DNA from 3 places in the Roseburia sp. 831b genome. Region 3 is predicted to be linked to each of the others. Evidence: riboswitches for the same ligand, from Rfam matches in the RefSeq annotation. Region 3 holds a riboswitch; each other region holds the start of a gene.
The links. A riboswitch is a leader RNA that binds a small molecule or an ion and turns the genes downstream of it on or off. The one in region 3 is predicted to bind thiamine pyrophosphate.
Positions count from the first base shown of each region.

Region 1: linked by a shared signal. The riboswitch ahead of thiD (bifunctional hydroxymethylpyrimidine kinase/phosphomethylpyrimidine kinase) and the one ahead of thiT (energy-coupled thiamine transporter ThiT) in region 3 are both predicted to bind thiamine pyrophosphate.
Region 2: linked by a shared signal. The riboswitch ahead of thiC (phosphomethylpyrimidine synthase ThiC) and the one ahead of thiT (energy-coupled thiamine transporter ThiT) in region 3 are both predicted to bind thiamine pyrophosphate.

Region 1 is NZ_CP135162.1:2,219,185-2,222,464, reverse strand. It holds gene BIV16_RS10130 (methyl-accepting chemotaxis protein) at 1-123, shown strand, start outside; gene BIV16_RS10125 (DUF2798 domain-containing protein) at 614-1,129, shown strand; TPP riboswitch at 1,195-1,300, shown strand; gene thiD (bifunctional hydroxymethylpyrimidine kinase/phosphomethylpyrimidine kinase) at 1,601-2,410, shown strand; gene thiW (energy coupling factor transporter S component ThiW) at 2,397-2,909, shown strand; gene thiM (hydroxyethylthiazole kinase) at 2,911-3,280, shown strand, end outside.
Region 2 is NZ_CP135162.1:2,259,049-2,262,328, forward strand. It holds gene BIV16_RS10295 (PucR family transcriptional regulator) at 1-468, shown strand, start outside; gene thiC (phosphomethylpyrimidine synthase ThiC) at 471-1,778, opposite strand; TPP riboswitch at 1,848-1,956, opposite strand; gene BIV16_RS10305 (serine hydrolase domain-containing protein) at 2,058-3,254, opposite strand.
Region 3 is NZ_CP135162.1:21,009-24,288, reverse strand. It holds gene BIV16_RS00100 (DUF4321 domain-containing protein) at 27-290, opposite strand; gene BIV16_RS00095 (MarR family winged helix-turn-helix transcriptional regulator) at 300-755, opposite strand; TPP riboswitch at 1,663-1,771, shown strand; gene thiT (energy-coupled thiamine transporter ThiT) at 1,804-2,490, shown strand; gene BIV16_RS00085 (ROK family glucokinase) at 2,670-3,280, opposite strand, start outside.

The DNA of each region.
Region 1 (3,280 bases), 930 kb from region 3:
ATTACAAGCATTGCAGAAAGTATTTCTTCCCAAAGAGATTCCGTTCAAGGTGTGCAAAATGAGATTTCCAATATCACAGACCTTTCCGGACGCCTCAGTGACCATTTTACACAGGAATCCTAGTTCTATGAAAATCCACAAGAAATTGATTTAATTTCAGCAAAAATTTGTACAATTTAAACTATTATATCAAGGGTATTTCCTATGCTATAATAGCGCTACGACGTGCAGCCGAACAGCGATCGCAAAGACCGCTGTTCGGCTGCTTTTTTGTTCGGGTGGCAAAAGATAGTATGTAACTTTATGAGGGAAAATTGGATAAAGACAAGGCAATTTTGTGACTTTGGAAGAATATTAGAAAATCTTAGTATGCCTATCATTTTTTAGTGATGTTCTGCCAAGGATGGCAGAACAAGGATTCACGAGCCATGGAAGGCTCGTTGAATGCCGGTCACGTCATGATGAAACAGTTTTCGTTAGGCATACTTAGGTTTTCTTATATTCGAACATCGGAACATAATAGATTTGTCTTTATCTAATTTTCCATCTAGAAAACTACAAACTATCTTTTGCCACCCGCACGAATCCACAAAAGAAAAGGAGAGAATCTATTATGCCAAAAACAAAATTACAAGAAGTCGTTTTCACCATTTTAATGGTATTCGTCATGGTTTATGCCATGATTTGCTACAATATTGCACTGAATATGGGAGGAATGAGCAATGTTGTATTTTTAAATGCGTTCCATGAATTGATTATTATGGGACCAATCGCATTCATTCTGGATTTCTTTTTATTCGGAAGCCTTTCCAAAAAACTTGCATTCCGTATTGTGACACCAGGCGTGGACAAGCCAATCATGCTTATCCTTGCAATCTCATCCATCACAGTATGCCTGATGTGCCCATCCATGAGCCTTGCAGCAACACTTTTATTCAAACATGCTGGAAAAGAAGTGATTGCGGTCTGGCTTGAGACCACAGCACTCAATTTCCCAATGGCGTTCTTCTGGCAGATTTTCTTTGCCGGACCACTGGTTCGTAGAATTTTCGGACTGATTTTCAAAGAAAAAGAAGAGCAGGTCATGGAAGAAGAAAGTGACTATCTAGAAGGTGGAAAAGCAAGATAGGACTTGCAAATAAAAAAAGAACAGGTATAATGAAACTGTTGTAAAAAGTTCCTGTCAAAACAGGAGAAAAGAAAACGGGGTGCTCGCGCAGGCGGGCTGAGAGTAAGCGGATGCTTTAACCCAGAACCTGATTTGGATAATGCCAACGTAGGGAGATACCGAAGAATTTTTTGTGCAGAAATCTATATTTGGGTTTCTGCACTTTTTTATTGAAATCTGTGCGGCAAAAATATCTGGTTTTAATTATTTGAGCAGATTTCATAAAAGAATATTTCAAATTTCTGTTGTGCAAAACATTCCGATAAACCTCCGAATACGAAAATCGTTTTCAGCAGAGGCTTCAACGACTTTTGAGTTTTATCTCCATTGCACAAAAAAGAAATTTTCCATATTTTTTTATAAAATCCGCTATAAATATTTAGAATCAGATATTTTGTCACACAGATTTCAAAAGAAAGTGAGGAAGAGACAATGAAGACAGCACTGACAATTGCCGGAAGTGATTCAAGTGGTGGAGCCGGAATCCAGGCGGACATCAAGACCATGATGGCAAACGGAGTCTACGCGATGAGCGCAATCACAGCACTTACCGCGCAGAATACGACAGGAGTAACAGGAATTATGGAGGTAACGCCGGACTTTTTGGCGGCGCAGCTGGATAGTATTTTTACAGATATCCGACCGGATGCGGTCAAGACAGGAATGGTTTCTTCCTGTGAAATCATCGAAAAGATTGTAGAAAAATTAACAGAGTACCAGGCAAAAAATATCGTGGTTGACCCGGTTATGGTAGCAACCAGCGGTGCAAAGCTGATTAGTGATGAGGCGATTTCTACGCTAAAAGAAAAACTATTTCCAATTGCAACCGTGATTACGCCAAATATTCCGGAAGCAGAGGAATTGTCCGGAATGGAGATTCAGACGAAAGAGGACATGGAACAGGCAGCAGAAAAAATTTGTGACAGCTACGGTTGTGCAGTTTTATTAAAAGGTGGCCATCAAAGAAATGATGCCAGTGACCTTCTTTTTCAAAAAGGAAAGAAACCGGTCTGGTTTGAGGGAAAAAGGATTGACAATCCGAATACGCATGGCACGGGTTGTACCTTATCCTCAGCAATTGCGTCGAATCTTGCAAAAGGCTACGACCTTGAAACATCCGTTTGTTATGCGAAAAATTATATTTCCGGAGCACTCGCAGCGATGCTTGACCTTGGAAAGGGCAGCGGTCCGATGAATCATGCATTTGCAATCAAAGGAGAGTATCAAAATGAAAACGTTTAACTTGAAAAAATTAACATTAACTGCCATTTTTGCAGCAATTGCAGTGGTAGGAAGCTTATTTTCTTTTCCGGTGTTTGGCTCAAAATGTGCACCAATTCAGCATCTTGTCAATATTTTATGTGCCGTGACCGTGGGACCATGGTGGGGACTTGCGCAGGCTTTTACGGCTTCTGTCATTCGAAATCTGCTTGGACTTGGAAGCCCGCTTGCTTTTCCAGGCAGTATGTGCGGAGCATTGCTTGGAGGACTTCTCTATCGCTATGGGAAAAAACTGCCTTTTGCCTATCTCGGCGAGGTGCTTGGAACCGGAATTTTAGGTGGAATGCTTTCCTATCCGGTGGCATATTTTGTGATGGGAAACCAGGCAGCAGCAATATTTACATTTGTAGTTCCATTTCTGATTAGTACCTGTGGTGGAACCATTTTGGCGATAGTTCTTACTATGCCATTAAAGAAAACCGGAATTCTTGGAAAAATGAAGGAAAGTCTGGAGCAATAATATGGAAGAAAAACTGATATCAATTCGGAATCAGATAATAGAAAAACGTCCTATCGTGCAGTGTATTACCAATGCGGTGACCGTCAATGACTGCGCAAACCTGCTGCTTGCGGCGGGCGCCTCGGTGACGATGGCACACCATCCGTTAGAGGTGGAGGAGATTGCGGCAGGAAGCACCGCTCTGGTCTGTAATTTTGGCGCAATCGCAGATTATGAGGCGATGGAAAAAGCGGGGCGCATCGTGCATGAAAAAGGTCACGCCATCGTGATTGACCCGGTTGGTGTATCCGGCTCCACTTACAGGAGAACGAAGTGCCTGGAGTTGATGGAAAAAGTCCATCCGTCCTGCATTCGTGGAAATTATTCCGAAA
Region 2 (3,280 bases), 890 kb from region 3:
CAGCTTGCACTCGTGGACGTCTCCCCGGCGGACTTTTTCATCGGCATCGCCGACTCGCTTCATCCGCTTGCACAGTTAAACATTGCCATCTCGCAGGCTTTGACCGCGAACCGTATCTGCCAGCTTCAGAAAAGCGGCGTCCTTCTCTTTTCCGAAAGCGGCATTTACCGGCTCGTCACGCCACTGCTTTTTGATGCAGCCTTTTTAGAGGATTATCAGGAAAAAATTGCCATTCTCTCGCACTATGATGAAAAATACACCTCAAACCTGCTCCAGACCTTAGCAGACTTCGTCTCCTGCAACGGTGAAATTGCTGCCACCGCCGCAAAAATTTATCAGCACCCGAATACCGTGCGCTACCGGCTCAAAAAAATAAGTTCTCTCTGGTCGATTGACCAGGAGAACTTATATAACTACGCTTTTTCATATATGCATGCCTACGAGCTGCTTACGCATACTAATATCTGATTTTATTCATCAAAAATAGAAACAATTTCTCCGTCTAAGATGCGGTTCATGTTCTTCACGGCACAGAAGTTACCGCACATACTGCAGGTGTCTTCTTTTTCCGGCTTGGATTCTGCACGGTAACGGCGTGCTTTTTCCGGGTCGATTGCAACGTCGAACATTGCTTCCCAGTCTAATTTCTTTCTTGCCACATCCATCTTGTGATCCCAGTCCATCGCTCCCGGAAGTCCTTTTGCGATGTCTGCTGCATGAGCTGCAATACGGGTTGCAATGATTCCTTCTTTTACATCATCAACATCCGGAAGACGTAAATGCTCTGCCGGTGTCACATAGCATAAGAAAGATGCGCCGCTCATCGCTGCGATTGCTCCACCGATTGCAGATGTAATGTGGTCGTATCCAGGCGCAATATCGGTTACGATAGGTCCTAGCACATAGAATGGTGCGCCGTGGCAAAGTGTTTTCTGAATCTCCATATTCGCTGCAATCTGATTCATCGGCATATGTCCCGGTCCTTCAATCATAACCTGAACGTCTTTTTCCCATGCACGTTTGGTCAGCTCACCTAAGGTGATTAATTCCTCAATCTGGGAAGCATCTGTTGCATCCTCTAAACATCCCGGACGACAGGCATCTCCAAGACTTAATGTCACGTCATACTCACGGCAGATGTCTAAGATTTCATCGAAATGCTCATAGAATGGATTTTCCTCACCGGTCATCTCCATCCATGCAAAAATGATGGAACCTCCACGGGAAACAATGTTCATCAGACGTTTATTTTTCTTGAATTTCTTTGCTGTTTCTTTGTTGATTCCGCAGTGAATCGTCATGAAATCCACACCGTCTTCTGCGTGCATTCTTACGATATCAAGCCACTCCTGTGATGTAATTTTGCCAAGTGCCTTGTGATAGTAAACAACTGCGTCATAGATTGGAACCGTTCCAATCATCGCCGGGCACTGCTCTGTCAGCATGCGGCGGAATTTTCTGGTATCACCATAGGAACTTAAGTCCATGATAGCCTCTGCTCCCATGTCAACCGCGTTTTTCACCTTTTCCATCTCCATGTCAAGGTCTTTCATATCTCTGGATGTACCAAGGTTTACATTTATCTTTGTAGTCAATGCAGAACCTACTCCGCTCGGAGAAATTGCTTTATGTACTTTATTGCAAGGAATAATTGCCTTTCCTTCCGCAATCAAACCACGTAATTTTTCCACATCCATATGTTCTTTTTCTGCAACCTGCTGCATTTCCGGCGTTACAATGCCCTGTCTGGCAGCATCCATCTGTGTTGTGTAACTCATTCTTTTTCCTCTTTTCTGTTTTCTAACAACGCAAAAACGGAGGACACCAAATGGTATCCTCCGCATTATAAGCATTCTCTTCTTACTTCCTACGATGGCATTATCCATATCAGGTGTAAGGGTCGAAGTTCGATTACTTCCTCTCAGCCTGCATGAACAAGCTCCCCCGTATTTATTCTTTTTATGCTGATTATCAGCTAGATTATTATAACGAATTTTTTTCCATTTTGCAAGCCTTTCGCACTATTACTCCACACGCTGTTTTTGCACTGTAAACTGTTAGCAGAATTCGCTCCACACAATATTTTTTAATTTGCGTGTCAGCGGCATCGTTCCGGCATCTTTTCTCTGACAGGAAAGCAGCATTGTAAGGTTGTCCTTCGGGCTGTTGATAAAATAAAATCCAAGCCAGCCATCCCAGCCGTATTCCCCTTTTGTGCCGAACATATTGGCTTTCTCCGGTTCTTTTAAAATGCGCAGGAAATTCCCATACGTGTAACCGTTTAAGCTTTCCCATGCACGGTTCATACTCTCCTGCTGCCACGGCATGAGCGCTGCCTGCGTCATGTATTCGACGGTGCGCTCCGAGAGAATCCGCTTTCCATGATAACTTCCTTTTTGTAAAAGCATCTGCGCAAATTTGGCATAATCATCGATTGTGGATACCAGACCTGCTCCGCCCGATTCAAATGCCGGTGGAACATCCTGCGTGTAGCGGATGGCAAGATTATTCGTCTGGCATTCCCTAATGCTGCATTCCTTCATGCCGCCTTCCACACGTTCATAGACTTTTGCAAGGCGGTGCTGCTTCTCCTTTGGCACATAAAATGCGGTATCATGCATGCCAAGCGGCTCAAAGATTTCTTTCTGTAAAAATTCGCCAAACTTTATCCCTGTTATCGCTTCAACAACCGCTCCCATGATGTCTGCCGATGTTCCATACATCCATCTGCTGCCCGGCTCAAATGCAAGCGGGCAGTCTGAAAGCTTCCGTGCGACTTCACGGGTTGTTCTTTTATTCTCCGTATAAAGCTGCCGGTCTAATTCTTCAAATACTTTTTCAGCTGCCACGGAACCGGCATTGCTGTTATCCCCGCCGTACGCCAGTCCCGACGTCATGTTTAACACTTCTTTGATTAAAATATTCCGGCCGCACGGTATGACGTTTGCTCCATCGACGCAGGTCATGTCTGCGTATTCCGGTAAATAATCACAAAGCCACGCCCCCGCATCGAGAAGCCCCCGCTCCATCAGAATCATTGCCGCTACGGATGTAATCGGTTTTGTTGCAGAATACAGACGGACAATGGTATCTCTCCCATAATCTCTGCCCGTCTCACAGTCTGCCTTTCCTCGTTCGACATAAAGTTCTTCTTTTCCATCTTTTATTACCAAAAGCGATGCGCCTGCCACCTCATGTTCTGCAATTGCACGCTCTATGCACGCCTCTACAAGCTTTTTTTTCTGCTCTGTCATTCCTTTTCCCCCATTTGATTATACTT
Region 3 (3,280 bases):
CTTGATTACAAGCTCATGCAATCCAACTACATAAGTCGGTAGATGATAATCGCTAATAACACACCTATAATGCTTGCAATTGTAATCTTAATGGTCAGCCCAAATGTCAGAACCAAGATTCCAAGATTCAACACGATTGGTTCTGCAAATCCGAAGTTTTGTCCGTAATTTAACCAGCTTAAAAATGGTACTCCCTCTGCAAGTGAACCAAGGAAGCCTCCAAGCACAATTCCTGCTAACAATAATAAAAACAGTGCCCAATTATTTTTTCCTGCATTCCCTCTACTCATTGTATTCTCCTATTTCTTCTTATTTTCTTCGTAAACTTCATGAAAAAAGTTTGTAAGCGTCTCCATAGAATGAGCTAAAACCGTCAATTCTTCTCTGGAAAGTGAATTTTTCATGGAGCTAATCATACGATTATGAAACGCCTCATGATGTTCGTAAGCCCGTTTTCCTTTTTCCGTCAATGAAATAAAGACAATTCGTTTGTCCTCTTTGGTTCGCTCCCTTGTCACATAACCTTTTTCTGTCAGACCTTCAATTGCCTTTGTCATGGTGCCTGTTGTGACATTCATGCTTTTGGCAATTCCAGTCATGGTTTTTGCCTCTTTCGTACCGATTCCTTCTATAATATGGAAATCGTTATACGTGATGTCATGGAACTCCTCTGTTACCAGTTCTCTTCCCTCAATCTCCGTGATATCCTTGAAAAGTTTCACCAATAACTCGTTAAATGCTTCATCTGTTGTCATTGTTATACTCCTTTTTGCTGTCATAAATCAAAAAACTTCTGTCCGAGTCAAGTTTCCAGTTTTTATGACAATTTTCCCCGACTTTTATCATACCATGTCTTGCCTAAGAATCAAGAAATTTTCAAATTTTCGTTATAAAAAAGGAATGTATAACTATTATTGTAGTTATATTATTGTATGCACTTGGCTTTAAATGGTTTTAGACGTTTTCTAACTTTTCCACTCCCTTCACTTTGGCTCTTTAAGAGATTCTAGATACGTCCTGCTTTCTCCAACGCCTTGTTCTGGCGACTTTAGGTGGTTTTTGTAATTTTCCGGATTCTCTACTCCATTGCTTAGAGAACTTTAGGTGCTTTCAGCGATTTCACACTTTTTCTACTCCATTGGCTTGGCGCCTTTAGGTGTTTTTAAGCAGTTATCTTGTTTTCTACTCCATGGCTTAAATGACTTTAGGTGTTTTCAAGCATTTATCTTATTTTCTACTCCATTGCCTTGGCGCCTTTAGGTATTTTTGAGCATTTATCTTGTTCTCTACTCCATTGCTTAGAGGACTTTAGGTGCTTTCAGCGGTTTCACACTTTTTCTACTCCATGGCTTAAATGACTTTAGGTGTTTTTTCAACTTTTCCCAGTTTCCTACTCCATTCGCTCGGTGGCTTTAGGTGCTTTTTCAACTTTTCCCAGTTTTCTACTCCATTGCTTAAATGGCTTTAGGTGTTTTCAAAAGTTTTCTGCTTTTTCTACTCCATTGCTCTGACCTGCTTCGATTTTTCTTCAACCAACTTCCATCTTCATCCTCTGGCGAACCGGATTGTATTTTTCGACAATCTTCCTTGACTTTATTTCTTAACGTTGCTATATTTAACGACGAAGGTTTTCCTAAACCTATCACGTTACACACAATAAAATATTTCTGCTAGGGGTGCATTGCTTTTTGCAACGCTGAGAGATGATTTTCATCGACCCTCATTACTTGAACCGGATAATACCGGCGTAAGGAAGCGTTTTTATCACTCCCTCCTGGCATGAAATATGAAGGGAGATTTTTTATGAACAATTTTTTTGCAACACCAGAAGGAGCCTGGGATGACGGCTCTGCACATTTAACTACAATTGGTCTTGTGATTATCATTGCCATCATCGCAATCTTAATCATTGGTTCACTTCTCGTTCGTCACAAGAGCGCTGAGACCAAAAAGGCTATTACAACCAAGCAGCTTGTATTCTCTGCAGTTGCCATTGCACTTGCAGTTGTGACCTCTATGATTAAATTTGCCAACCTTCCAATGGGTGGTTCTGTCACATTGTTTAGTATGCTCTTTATCGCTTTGATTGGTTATTGGTACGGTCCATCTATCGGACTTATGACCGGTTTTGCCTATGGTCTTGTTCAGTTTGTCATGGAACCAATCTTTTACACGATTCCGCAGATGCTTTTGGATTACCCGCTTGCATTCGGCGCCTTAGGACTCTCCGGTTTCTTTTATAAGAAAAAATGGGGCTTACAGATTGGATATGTTGTCGGTGTAATCGGACGTTTCATTTGTTCCACCATTTCCGGTGTTGTTTTCTTCGGTTCTTTCGCACCAGAAGGAACTCCGGCGTTAGTCTATTCCGTAACTTATCAGGCAAGCTACTTAGTACCGGAGGCACTTGTAACCTTGATTTTGATTTCACTTCCACCGGTTGCAAGCGCCCTTGCTTATGTGAAAAAAATGGCACGTGCAGAAGTGTAAGTCAAACTTTGAAAAATATCTCATATGAAGCAAACATAACTTTTGAAACCAGAAATTTGCTTGCTCAAAAACAGTCAATTTGAAAAAATCCACAACTTACGAAATTTATAGTTCTTCGTAAGCTGTGGATTTTTATTTCTGTACCTCTGGCAATACACAGATACATCCCTGCATCTTTTTTAGTCTTCTAACAACATACGGACACATCCATACATTCCTGCATCATTTCCAAGGGATGCAAGTTCGAATTTTGCACCACGGCAGGCATGGAAGGTTCTTTCTACATAATATTTTTCAATATTATCTGTTAAAATCTTACCAGCTTTTGAAACTCCACCGCCGATTACAAATGCCTGTGGGTTTACTACACATGCAATATTAGCAAGTGCTGTTCCTAAAATCTTACCTACTTCGTCTACAAGACCAACGGCAACCGCATCTCCTGCTTTTGCTTCGTCGAAAACATCTTTTGCAGTGAGTTCATCAAAATTGCGTAAAGATGTCTCAGCGGTTGTAGTTGCAAGCTTTCTTTTTGCAATACGAACAATTCCGGTTGCTGATGCATACTGCTCTAAACATCCACATTTTCCACATCCACAGAGTTCGATTTCGTCTTCATTCACCATGACATGTCCGATTTCACCACCGGCTCCTGTTGCACCAGAAACCATCTTACCACCGATGATGATTCCACCGCCAACACCGGTTCCAAGTGTAACCATAACTACATCTGTAAATCCTTTACCGCCGCCTTGCCACATTTCTCCAAGTGCTGCGACATTTGCATCAT